3 regions of the Neobacillus sp. S1227 genome follow, and region 3 is predicted to be linked to each of the others. Evidence: riboswitches for the same ligand, from Rfam matches in the RefSeq annotation. Region 3 holds a riboswitch; each other region holds the start of a gene.
The links. Region 3 has a riboswitch for S-adenosylmethionine ahead of ACZ5AE_RS24310 (methionine ABC transporter ATP-binding protein). Riboswitches for the same ligand answer to the same signal wherever they lie in the genome.
Positions count from the first base shown of each region.

Region 1 (4,179 bases), 1.9 Mb from region 3:
TCCCCTGCCGGAAGTGCCGCCGCTGCCGTGGATTCTTGGTACAAGTAAAAAAAGTGCCCTGCTTGCTGCTGAACACGGCTTGGCATATGCATTCGGCCAGTTCATGAGTGATAAAGACGGAGCAGAAATCATCCAACAATATCTTGATACCTTTCAACCTAACCAACACGGCCAAGCCCCTCAGGTATTGTTAACTGTTTACGTGGTTTGTGCGGAAACAACCGAAAAAGCAGAAGACATCGCGTTATGTAATTTAATTTGGTCATTGCAGAAGGAAAAAGGCGAAGGCAAATTTGTGCCCTCCATCGAGGAAGCAAAGCAAATTGAACTTAATGAAAAAGAACTAGAAAAAGTAGCAGCAATGAAACAGAAGATGATCATAGGCAATCCGCTAGAAGTAAAAAAGAAACTTGAGCAGTTACAAGCTTTATATAATGCAGATGAAATTATGATATTAACGATTACACATTCTCCGAAGGATCGCATCGAATCCTATCGACTCGTCGCGGAAAAAGTGCTTTTATAACTATCTAATATAGATATTAGAACATTGATACAAGAAAAGAGACCATCATTTCGATGGTCTCTTTAACTGAGTTTTTATTGTCTGGCCATTTTTCGTAATAATTGATTAAGAGAATTCAATTCCACTTCAATTTCAAATAGTCGTTTTTCCAACGGGGCTATGTTTCCATTTACATACTCTAATTTTTCTAGATTATGTTGCAGCTGTAGGTATTCATCTTTCAACTCTAAAATTTTATACTCAATCTGTTTTTTGTCCATTATCGGTTCACTCTCCATATGTCTTAAATCATCTTTTCATGATTACAAATTTGTTTTGTTTTCGCCACTAATCTGCCCAGCTGCTTTACTCCCCAAAAAAAGAACCGCCCGCAGGCGGCTGTACATTTAATTAACTACCTAGTAGTAGTTGCTAAAGTTGCTTCAGGTGTTGTTACCTTGTCATAGAAGTCAACGAATTTGTCACGCTCATCACTATTTCGATAAGCCATTGCCACCCGTGGATGCTCATTTAGGACACCAGAGATCATATAAGGAATGATATAGCCCCATTCCCATTTTTCTCTCATGTCTAACATGTGCTTTTCGATTACACCAAGTAACGGTTTAAGTTCATAGCTTGGTTTTTTTATGTAGCTGACTAGAAGCTCTGTATTGCAGTTTCCAGCCGCCCGTCCCATGCCGTAAACAGAGGAATCCAAGAAGGTAACCCCATTTTGATGTGCGGTCAATGTATTGGCAAATGCTAACTGCAAATTGTTATGAGTATGAATTCCAAGCTGCTTGTTAGGAAGCATTGCTTGAAACTTTTTCACTTGATGCGCAATATCTGCCGGGTCTAAGCTTCCAAAGGAGTCAACAATATACACAACATCTACTGGACTTTCTTTGACCATTTCCATTGCTTCAATAAGCTTCTGTTCAGGAACGCTGGATAATGCCATAATATTGAGCGTTGTCTCATAGCCTAAATCATGGAACATTTGGACAAGCTCCAAGCCCTTGTCCACTTCACGGATATAGCAGGCTACCCTGATCATATCCAACACACTTTGCTCACGAGGCAGGATATCGTTTGGGTCTACACGGCCAATATCTACTAAAGCAGATAGCTTCGTGAACTTTTTCTCAGGAATGATTTCCTTCAGGAAGTTATCATCAAGAAATCTCCATGGATTTGGCTCAGTTGCGTTTAGAAGTTTAGCAGAATTTTTGTAGCCAAGCTCCATATATTCAACGCCTGCCTCACTTAATCCATTATACAAGTCCTGGACAAATTCGACACTGAAGTCCCAATTGTTAACTAATCCCCCATCTCGGATTGTACAATCTAAAATTTTGCTGCGATGTTCCATAATTTTAAATACCCCCTGTGGTTATGCCCATTTGACATAATTTGAATATATATACCATGAATCCTTTAAAGGTGTCAAACTGACATGTCTAGAAATACTTGGGTTTTTCTATCTCTTGGCTCCAAGACTTTGACGCCGCATTTGTCTATTTCTTTGCAATTCACTTTGTTTCCATATGTATTTTTGCATATATAACCTAAGCACGTCACTCATTGACTTTCCATTTCTTTCGACAGCATCACTAAAACTTTGTAAGATCTGTTCTGGTATTTCAAAATTTACAGCTACATTTTTGTTTCTTTGTTTTTTGCACATTGATATACCTCCTGTCAGACCGATAAATGTATTTTTACTGGCTAATCACAAAGGGGCGAATATTTAGAATATTTGTATAGAACCTATCATATCAGGTGAAAACGCGTACATTTTTATATATTTTTCGACAAATTGCGACATAATTATGAGATCAAGATGTTTGTGGAGGGTCTTATGCTAATGAAGCATGAGATCCGTCCCCGTGCATCACCTCTTGACATAATTGTTCAACAGGTGTAACTTAATTTTTAGTTAAATATTTTTGAATATTCTTATCAAGAGAGGTGGAGGGACTGGCCCTTTGAAGCCTCGGCAGCAGACACGTTAGTACTGTGCCAATTCCAGAAGCGATTTGCTTGAAGATAAGAAGAGATCTAGTAATGTCTATTACCCCCCTCTTCTTAATTTTTGAGAAGAGGGTTTTTTATTACACCGAGAAAGAAGGAATAATTAATGACAACAACACTAGTTAAAACTCCATTCAAAGCCGACCATGTTGGAAGCTTTCTTCGTACAGAACCGATTAAAGAAGCTAGAAAGGCTTTTGCCAATGGGGAAATTGAAGCAGCAGCCCTGAAGGCGGTTGAGGATAAAGAAATTGAGAAATTGGTTCAAAACCAAATTGAGGCTGGCCTAAAATCCATCACAGATGGTGAATTTAGACGTTCATGGTGGCACTTGGATTTCTTGGCTGGTTTGGAAGGTGTAGAGTTCTTTGAAAATGAATATATCAGCAGCTTTAAGGGTGCCCAAACAAGAAATAGCGCTATTAAAGTTGTTGGTAAAGTAGACTTTAATGATCATTATATGCTGGAGCATTTCAAGTTTTTAAAACAGGCAGTTGAAAAATATGGTGATGGCAGTCAAGTTGCAAAGTTCTCCATTCCAAGCCCGAATATGTTATTTACTCGAATTCAGGGTGATGAATATTACAATGGTAACAATGAGCAGTTTTTTAAGGATACTGTTGCTGCTTATCAAAAAGCCATCCAGGCTTTCTATGATGCAGGCTGTCGTTACTTGCAATTAGACGACACATCCTGGATTGATTTTGTTTCAGAAGAGCGGATCAAGGCAGTGATAGAAAAAGTTGGCTTAGATGTACATGAAATCATTAAAACAAGAGTAAGTGCAATTAATGAAACCATTGCCAATAAGCCGGAAGATTTGACTATAACCATGCATATTTGCCGCGGAAACTTCAGATCCACCTACATCACAAGCGGCGGGTACGATCAAATTTCCGATGCCATTTTCGCTGAGTTAAATGTGGATGGGCTATTCTTAGAGTATGATGATCAGCGCTCTGGTGACTTCGAACCTTTAAAAGGCTTCAAGTGTCCTAACCTAACCGTTGTACTAGGATTATTTACATCTAAATTCCCAGAACTCGAGGATCCAGAATCCATAAAAGCGCGAATTAAAGAAGCCAGTCAATTCATTCCTCTGGAAAACTTGGCAGTTAGCCCTCAATGCGGTTTTGCCAGCACGGAAGAAGGAAATATATTAACTGAAGAAGAGCAATGGAATAAGATTAAACATGTAGTGACTATTGCTAAGGATGTTTGGGGTACCATTTAAATCCACTCGGAAAGGCCGCCTTCCATTTATATTATGAAAGACGGCCTTTTTTATTAAATAGTTTCCTAATTTAGTTGTTTGTTCCTACTTTTAAGAATTTCCAAATATACATTAATCTGTTAACATAGAATGATAAAATCCAAGAAAACTAGATTGCATATATATAACTGGAGGAATAACTTATATATGGGGGAATTCATACACAAGCCAGAGGATAATCAACAAGTGCTTTCTCGTTCTAAACGAGTATGGATGGCAATCGTACTCGGTTCACTTGCAGCATTTGGACCTTTATCCATTGATATGTATTTACCGGCCCTGCCAAATATCGCGAAAGATTTCGATACAAACGCATCTTCTGTTCAACTCAGTCTGTCGCTTTTCGTGCTCGGTTTAGCTTCGG
Region 1 is NZ_AP038276.1:2,946,114-2,950,292, forward strand. It holds gene ACZ5AE_RS14900 (LLM class flavin-dependent oxidoreductase) at 1-526, shown strand, start outside; gene ACZ5AE_RS14905 (SE1832 family protein) at 601-804, opposite strand; gene ACZ5AE_RS14910 (aldolase catalytic domain-containing protein) at 921-1,880, opposite strand; gene ACZ5AE_RS14915 (hypothetical protein) at 1,989-2,195, opposite strand; SAM riboswitch class I at 2,465-2,564, shown strand; gene ACZ5AE_RS14920 (5-methyltetrahydropteroyltriglutamate--homocysteine S-methyltransferase) at 2,649-3,776, shown strand; gene ACZ5AE_RS14925 (multidrug effflux MFS transporter) at 3,963-4,179, shown strand, end outside.
Region 1: another riboswitch for S-adenosylmethionine. It lies ahead of ACZ5AE_RS14920 (5-methyltetrahydropteroyltriglutamate--homocysteine S-methyltransferase); the one in region 3 lies ahead of ACZ5AE_RS24310 (methionine ABC transporter ATP-binding protein).

Region 2 (4,179 bases), 2.2 Mb from region 3:
TAAATCAAAGGTATCACTCTCAGATAAAGAGTAACCGGCCGAACTTAAGAGTCTGTCGGTTTCTTTTTTGGTTAGTTCAAGGGCAATTGCTAGGGCTATCACTGTATTTTTTCTTGGACGGTATTCTGGATTAGAACGGATTTTTGAAAAGTGTCTGCGGTCTAGTCCTGCTCTTTTATATATTTCTGAATCTGCAGCACCTTTTTTATCTATCAATTTAAATAGAGTTTGTTTAAAGGTCGGCTGGCGTTTGTTTTTGATAAAGTCCTCTAACTCGATACTATGTATTTCATTAGGCTCCATCATAGAGTATGTAACGGTGTTCAAGCTACTCTCAACATATTCCTGCAATTCTATTAAAAGTTGATGATTTAGCATGTTTCTCTCTCCCTTGAAATGTCGCTTATCAGGCGACCAATTTTCAAATAAAAATCTCTATTATTATTTTATAAACTATAGTGAAAGGATGATAGAGATGAACACGAATTTGACTGAAGTTATTTTCCTGCTTGACCGAAGCGGGTCGATGGCTGGGCTCGAAGTCGATACAATTGGCGGGTTTAATAGATTTATTAAAAAGCAGATAAAGCTGGAAGGGGAAACTCTTGTCACTGCTGTTTTGTTTGATGACCAATATGAAATATTGTGGAATGGAATTGAGGCAAAGAAGGCTAAACTCACGGATCAAGATTATTATGTAAGAGGTATGACTGCATTGTTGGATGCAGTGGGGAAATCAATCCTTGATGTAGGGTATCGTTTATCCAAAACGGATATAGAAAAGCGGCCTGGCAAGGTGATATTTGTTATCACCACTGATGGATTAGAAAATGCAAGCTCAGAATTTACCTATGAAAAAGTGAGAGAATTAATCAAGCATCAACAGGAGAAATATAATTGGGAATTTATCTTTTTGGGTGCAAACATCGATGCTAAGGAGCAAGCGGATAATTTAGGAATAAACGTTGAAAATGCATTTAACTTCGAAGCCTCGGAAAAAGGTGTGGAGGTTATGTATAATATGGTTTGTGAGCAAGTAGCGGAGAGAAGGCAGCGTACAGAGAAACTTTAAAGCAGTATGGCATTTGGTGTAAAATATATAGTATCTACTTAGCTCAGTCTATATGACTGAGTTTTTGTTATCTATGAGGTGAGTTATGCAAAAGGTAATTGTAATCGGAGCAGGTATATTGGGGGCATCTGCTGCTTATCACCTTGCCAAATGGGGAGCCAAAGTTATCATTGTAGACCGGCAAGACCCAGGTCAAGCCACTGACGCAGCAGCAGGGATCGTTTGCCCATGGTTGTCCCAACGGCGTAATAAAGCTTGGTATCAGTTGGTTAAAGGAGGGGCCCGGTATTACCCAGAATTAATCGCACAGCTTGAAGGGGAAGGGGAAATAGAAACGGGCTACAAACGAGTTGGAGCATTAAGTATTCATGGTGATGCTGAAAAGTTGGAACAAATGGCAGAACGGGCGCGAACCCGCCGAGAGGATGCTCCCGAAATCGGTGAAATTACGATTTTGTCTCCAGCAGAGACAAATCGACTTTTTCCGCCGTTGTCGGAAGAATTTGGCGCGGTATATGTTAGTGGCGGGGCACGTGTAAATGGCCGGGCTTTACGTAATGCACTTATAAACGCTGCAGTAAAGCATGGAGCCCAAGTTGTTAAAGGAGATGCCTCATTAATTAGTAACGATAATAAAGTCATAGGGGTTAAAGTATCTGATCAATCTTTTTTTGCTGATCGAGTCATTGTCACAGCAGGGGCATGGGCAAAAAAACTTTTGGGACCACTGGGCGTTGAATTTTTGGTAAGGCCGCAAAAGGCGCAAATCATCCATTTACATATTGCAGACATGAGTACAAATTCGTGGCCAGTTATCATGCCGCCATCTGATCAATATATACTATCATTTGCAGGTGGTCGTGTTGTAATTGGAGCAACACACGAAAATGATGCAGGATTTGATAATAGTGTAACGGCGGGTGGAGTCCAAGAAATCTTAAATAAAGCTTTAGCAATTGCTCCAGGCCTAGCGAGTGGAAAGATTTTGGAAACAAGGGTAGGTTTTAGGCCATTTACTCCAGGTTTTCTTCCTGTAATAGGGGGGCTGCTTGATTTTGAAGGGATTTTAGTGGCAAATGGTTTAGGTTCATCTGGATTAACAAGCGGACCGTACTTGGGGGCAGAACTTGCTAAACTAGCACTCGGAAAACAAATGGAAATTGATATTCATAACTATAGTGTTGCTGGTGCTTTAACCTAATGTTATATACAAAGAGCTTTTCATTCGAAGAGCTTTTTTCTTTTAAAAAAAATTTTAAAAACAATAATAAAGTTGATATAGCAATATTGAAAACGCTGTCTATTAAATTACATTATAATTTAGACGATTGACAAAATAAGAATAGATTTGTAGTATCTTAATATAACTTAATTATTTGTTAATTTAATTTTCTTATCCAGAGAGACCGAGGGACATGGCCCGATGACGTCCGGCAACCCCCGAAAAGGGAAGGTGCCAATTCCTGCAGAATGATTTCATTCTGAAAGATAAGCCGCCGAAATGTCTATTTCGAGCTCCTTTCAGATGAAAGGGGCTTTTTATGTAGGCCTAAAGTCTAGTTTAGATATCGGAAAAATGAGGTAATCAAAAATGATTGAGATAAAAAACCTTACCAAAGTTTACAAATCGAAAAAAGGTGAAGTCAAAGGTGTGGATAATGTATCTCTCACCATTAGAGAAGGTGAAATCTTCGGAATCGTCGGCTATTCCGGTGCTGGAAAAAGCTCCTTACTCAGATGTATCAATCTTTTGGAGCGCCCCACATCGGGAAGCATAAAGGTCGATGGCAATGACCTCACCTCCCTTAAAGGAGAGCAATTACGTTCATCCCGTTTAAAAATCGGCATGATATTTCAGCACTTTTATTTAATAAGCCAAAAAACTGTGTATGAAAACATTGCTTTTTCCTTAAAGGCAGCTAACATGCCGAAGGATCAAATTAGAGGCAGGGTCGAAGAGCTACTCGAAATGGTAGGCCTTTCTGATAAACGTAATGTCTACCCATCCCAGCTAAGCGGCGGCCAAAAACAGCGTGTCGGCATTGCGCGGGCACTTGCCAATAATCCTAAAGTGCTCCTATGTGATGAAGCCACATCAGCACTTGATCCAACAACAACCAAGTCAATATTAAATCTTTTGAAAAAAATAAATAAAGAACTCAACATCACTATCGTGTTAATTACCCACGAAATGGATGTTGTTAAGGAAATCTGCAGCCGTATGGCAATTATGCAGGATGGAAAAGTGGTTGAGGAGGGTTCGGTATACGATATTTTTGCCCATCCCCAAGCAGCACTGACAAAAGAGTTTATCGAAAGTGTTGTATCCCTTGAGATTCCAGAAGTGATTCTAAATAATTGCCAGGGGCCAATTGTTAAAGTGACCTTCAAAGGTAAAGTTGCTGGAGAGGGAGTCATTTCTGATACTCTTCAACAATTTAATGTAAAAGGAAACTTCCTGCATGGCTCCATAGAATATATTCAGGAATCGCCGCTTGGTATTTTCATCATGGAGCTAAAAGGGCAAAAGGAAGAAATCGAAAAAGCCCTGAAGTATATCGAAGGCCGGGCCGCACAAGTGGAGGTGCTACACAATGGGCTTTGATTTTGCACATTTGATGGAGCTGATTCCGGATATCAATAAAGCGTTTATTCAAACCATCTATATGATTGCGATATCGTTAGTGGTTTCAACAGTAATCGGTTTGCCGGTTGGGATTTTGCTTTACATAACCGACAAAGGTTTATTTATGGAAAATCGAGCCGTCCAGAATATTTTAGGTTTTATTGTCAATATGGTTCGCTCGATTCCATTTATCATTTTATTAGTAGCATTGCTTCCGCTGACTAATTTGCTAGTTGGCAGTACCATAGGACCTACCGCTGCTAGTGTTTCACTGTCGGTTGCCGCGATTCCATTTTTCGCAAGAATCGTGGAGACTGCCTTAAGAGAAATAGATAAAGGTGTCATCGAAGCGGCAATTGCAGCCGGTGCAACACCGTGGATGATAATAAAGGATGTTCTTTTACTTGAAGCCAGATCCGGTATCATCTCAGGTGTCACGTTAACACTCATTAGTTTAGTTGGTTTCTCGGCCATGGCCGGC
Region 2 is NZ_AP038276.1:1,203,859-1,208,037, forward strand. It holds gene ACZ5AE_RS06065 (hypothetical protein) at 1-378, opposite strand, end outside; gene ACZ5AE_RS06070 (vWA domain-containing protein) at 476-1,072, shown strand; gene ACZ5AE_RS06075 (NAD(P)/FAD-dependent oxidoreductase) at 1,158-2,273, shown strand; SAM riboswitch class I at 2,463-2,567, shown strand; gene ACZ5AE_RS06080 (methionine ABC transporter ATP-binding protein) at 2,664-3,677, shown strand; gene ACZ5AE_RS06085 (methionine ABC transporter permease) at 3,667-4,179, shown strand, end outside.
Region 2: another riboswitch for S-adenosylmethionine. It lies ahead of ACZ5AE_RS06080 (methionine ABC transporter ATP-binding protein); the one in region 3 lies ahead of ACZ5AE_RS24310 (methionine ABC transporter ATP-binding protein).

Region 3 (4,179 bases):
ATTAATCCTTCATGGTCAAGAAGGGAGAGCATACGTCCATGGTCAGCAACGGAGTTACTCATGATAATGGTTGCTCCATCTGGCAGCTCTGATAATTTTTTGTATCGTTTTGAATATACACCGATTGGTTCAATATGAATGCCGCCAGCATTGACAAAATCAAAGTCTTTGTTTTTCGCCATTTGATCTTTTAAATATGGAACGTGCTGGAAAAAGTTCGCATCAAGGTCACCAGATGCTAATGCTTTATTTGGAGTCACATAGTCATTAATTACTTTAACTTCAAGATCAATGCCTTTTTCCTTTAAAAGAGGCTGAGCTTTTTTCAAGATTTCTGAATGGGGAACCTGGGATGCCCCTACTACCAATTTTGTTTCTTTGCTTCCTTTACTTTCGTTATCTTTAGAAGCATTGTCTTTTCCGCAAGCTGCTAGTGAAAAAATAACGAGTAATGCTGATACGAAGATGAATAATTTTTTCATTTTTGTTCCTCCTGTTTATGTTGTTTATCTTTTATCAATCAATCCCGTGATTTTATCCCCGATAAATTGGATGATAAAAACGATGATTAATATAAATATGGTAGAGTATACCATTATTTGTGTATTGTAGCTTTGGAAGCCTTGTAAATAGGCTAGGTTTCCAAGTCCCCCAGCACCAATAACACCGGCCATGGCGGTATAGCCTACTAAGGCAATTCCTGTTACGGTAATCCCTGATATTAAGGCAGGCAGCGATTCAGGAATTAATACTTTGTAGATAATTTGCCAATCAGTTGCTCCCATCGATTTGGCTGCTTCGATAACCCCTTTATCGATTTCCCTTAGTGCAATTTCCACCATTCTTGCGTAAAATGGTGCTGCCCCGATAATTAATGCTGGTAAGGCAGCATTTGCCCCTAGCATTGTGCCCATTAAGATAACAGTAAAAGGAAGCAGTAAAATGATCAAAATGATAAATGGGATGGACCGAAAGATGTTTACGACAGCTGCGACTATTTGATTAATAATGCGATTTTCCCAAAGGTTCCCTTTGCCTGTTAAAAATAATATAAGTCCTAGAATTAACCCGAGAATGAAGGTAAAGATGACTGAAATGGCCGTCATATAAAGGGTTTCTTTTGTTGCTTCCCAAATGCTTGCCCAATCGACATTATAGAACCACGAATCAAGCATTCTCGATCACCTCCACTCCTACCTGTTGTGAACGAATAAAATCAATCGCGCCATTGACGTCCTCTTCGCTCCCATCAACATGAATGAACAGGGTCCCATACGAACCACTTTGTGTCTGAGAAATTTTCCCTTGGAGAATATTTACCGTTACATTGTGGTGACGGATTAAATTGGTAATGACCGGATGCTCAGCTGATTCTCCAATAAAGGTTAGCTGGACAATACGCCCGGAGTGGTACCGCTCGAGCAAAAGTTCCACTGTTTCCTTCGTTTCTTCCGGTTCAGTTACCTGCTGAACGAATCGCTTCGTAATCGGTTGTTGCGGATTTTTAAAGACATCAAGTACCTGACCAAGTTCCACAATCCGTCCGCTTTCCATAACTGCAACCCGATGGCATATTTTCCGGATGACATGCATTTCATGGGTGATCAGAACGATTGTTAGACCAAATTTTTTATTAATATCTACTAAAAGGTCGAGAATGGAGTCTGTTGTTTGTGGATCGAGTGCAGAAGTCGCCTCGTCACATAACAATACCTTTGGGTTATTGGCAAGGGCTCTCGCAATTCCGACGCGCTGCTTCTGCCCGCCGCTTAGCTGCGAAGGGTAAGCGTCTCCTCTGCCTTCAAGACCTACTAACTTGATTAACTCATCAACTCGTTTTTTTCTTTCCGGTGCGCTTACACCTGCAATCTCCAATGGAAAAGCAATGTTTTCGCTGACTGTTCTTGACCAAAGCAAATTGAAGTGCTGAAAAATCATGCTGATTTCCTGACGAGCTTTTCTAAGTTCTGCACCCTTTACTTTTGAAATCTCCTTACCCGCCACGTTAACTGTTCCTTCCGTAGGCAGCTCGAGACCATTTAACATACGGATTAAGGTACTTTTACCAGCCCCGCTATATCCGATCACACCGAAGATTTCTCCCTCTTTTATATCCAGGTTTACTTCATCAACTGCTTTTAACTGTCCCTGCTTAGTAGAGAAAAGCTTTCGTACATTTTTAATTGAAATCATTGAATCACCTACTTCTTATCCTTATTATAGGATTTGATAATTTTTATGAAAGGATTCTATTTTAGTAAAATAAATAGCCTCTCTGCGCAGGCAGAAAGGCATCATTATCAAATGAATCCTTTCTCCCATCTCTCAAAGCCGTAAGCTTTGTGTGAATTGGCACCATTTCAATAAAATTGACGGTTGCCGGGCTTCATAGGGCACATCCCTCCACCTCTCTCGATAAGAGCAAAAGCTATCCTATATAAAATTAGTCATTCTTTAATACTATTATTATGAAAGTAATCGTATCACGGTTAGAAAGTAGTGTCAACGACAAAATTCTACATATTCAAATAACTTTTTCAAGAAAATTTAGGCATTTGTTGTTAAAGAGGTTAGGCCAGTTGCAGCTTCGATTGCGTCTTCCAAATCTTCTACCAAATCCTCGACATTTTCAATTCCGATGGAAAGACGGATCAAGTCCTCGGAAACACCCGCCGCCTTTAAACCTTCCGCATCCAGCTGCTGATGGGTGGTGCTTGCCGGGTGAATAATTAAGCTCTTGGCATCGCCAACATTGGCCACGTGCGCCCATAAAGTGATGGCATCGATTAATTTCGCACCGGCTTCTCTTCCGCCTTTAATGCCAAATACAACCATGGAGCCAGCGCCCTTAGGCAAATATTTTTGTGCCAAGTCATAGTCAGGATGTGTTGGATGCCCCGGATAAGAAACCCACTCCACCGCTGGATGGTTGTGAAGGTACTCCACGACCTTCTGGGTATTGGCAACATGTTCTTTCATCCGTACGTGTAAGGTTTCCAATCCTAACACGAACTGGAATGCGTTTTGCGGGCTTAAAGCCGGCCCCATGTCACGAAGAAGCTGGACGCGCGCCTTAATAATATATGCTACCGGTCCAAGTGCCTCTGCATACACAAGGTCATGATAGCTTGCATCTGGTGTGGTGAAGCCAGGGAATTTCGGCGAATTCCAATCAAACTTTCCGCCGTCGACGATGATGCCTCCAGTCGTTGTTCCATTACCCAACAGCCACTTGGTTGCGGAGTGAACGACGATATCTGCCCCGTGCTCAATCGGACGGCACAGATATGGAGTCGCAAAGGTGTTGTCTACAATGAGAGGGACACCTGCTTCATGAGCAATATTAGCTACCTTTTCAATATCTAGAATTCTTAAGCTCGGATTGCCGATCGTTTCAGCGAATACGGCTTTTGTTTTGTCCGTAATGGCAGCACGGAAGTTTTCCGGAATCTCTGGATCTACAAACTTCACATTAATCCCGTATTTTGGAAGGGTCACAGCAAATAAATTATAGGTTCCACCGTAAAGGTTGGATGCAGCAACAATCTCATCTCCCGCTTCAGCAATGTTTAAGATGGCCAGCGTAATGGCTGCCATGCCGCTGGCCACTGCCAGAGCGCCAACTCCACCTTCTAGGAGCGATACTCTTTCTTCGAAAACGGTTGTAGTTGGATTGTGAATCCTTGTGTATATGTACCCAGGTTCTGCTAATGCGAACAGGTTGGCAGCATGCTCTGTGCTTTTGAATTGATATGCGTTATTTTGATAGATTGGAACCGCCCGTGCTCCTGTTACCGGGTCTGGTGTAAGACCACCGTGAACACTTAATGTTTCAAACCTTAACTTCTTTTGTTTTTCTGACATAGTTCTAATTCCCTCCCATTATAAAAATAAAACCCATGCTTCCTATAAGAAGATGGGGGTTCTCCGCTCTTCTTATCTTTCAGAGCCTGTTTGCTCTGCTGGATTTAGCACCGTGTGTGGTCTACCGGTTGCCGGGCTTCAACGGGCCAGTCCCTCCGCCGCTCTTGATAAGAATGTTTATTTAGTTCGCCGAACGTTGATTGAATATTCTAAAAAAATAATACCTGAAGTTTAATTCCGAGTCAATACCTTTGATTAAATTATTTTGGCTAGATTGTGTTGGGGTTTTGTTAAATAAAAAAGGGACTCAAGTAA
Region 3 is NZ_AP038276.1:4,824,298-4,828,476, forward strand. It holds gene ACZ5AE_RS24300 (MetQ/NlpA family ABC transporter substrate-binding protein) at 1-482, opposite strand, end outside; gene ACZ5AE_RS24305 (methionine ABC transporter permease) at 507-1,175, opposite strand; gene ACZ5AE_RS24310 (methionine ABC transporter ATP-binding protein) at 1,168-2,193, opposite strand; SAM riboswitch class I at 2,316-2,422, opposite strand; gene ACZ5AE_RS24315 (O-acetylhomoserine aminocarboxypropyltransferase/cysteine synthase family protein) at 2,548-3,864, opposite strand; SAM riboswitch class I at 3,934-4,038, opposite strand; gene ACZ5AE_RS24320 (SCP2 sterol-binding domain-containing protein) at 4,120-4,179, opposite strand, start outside.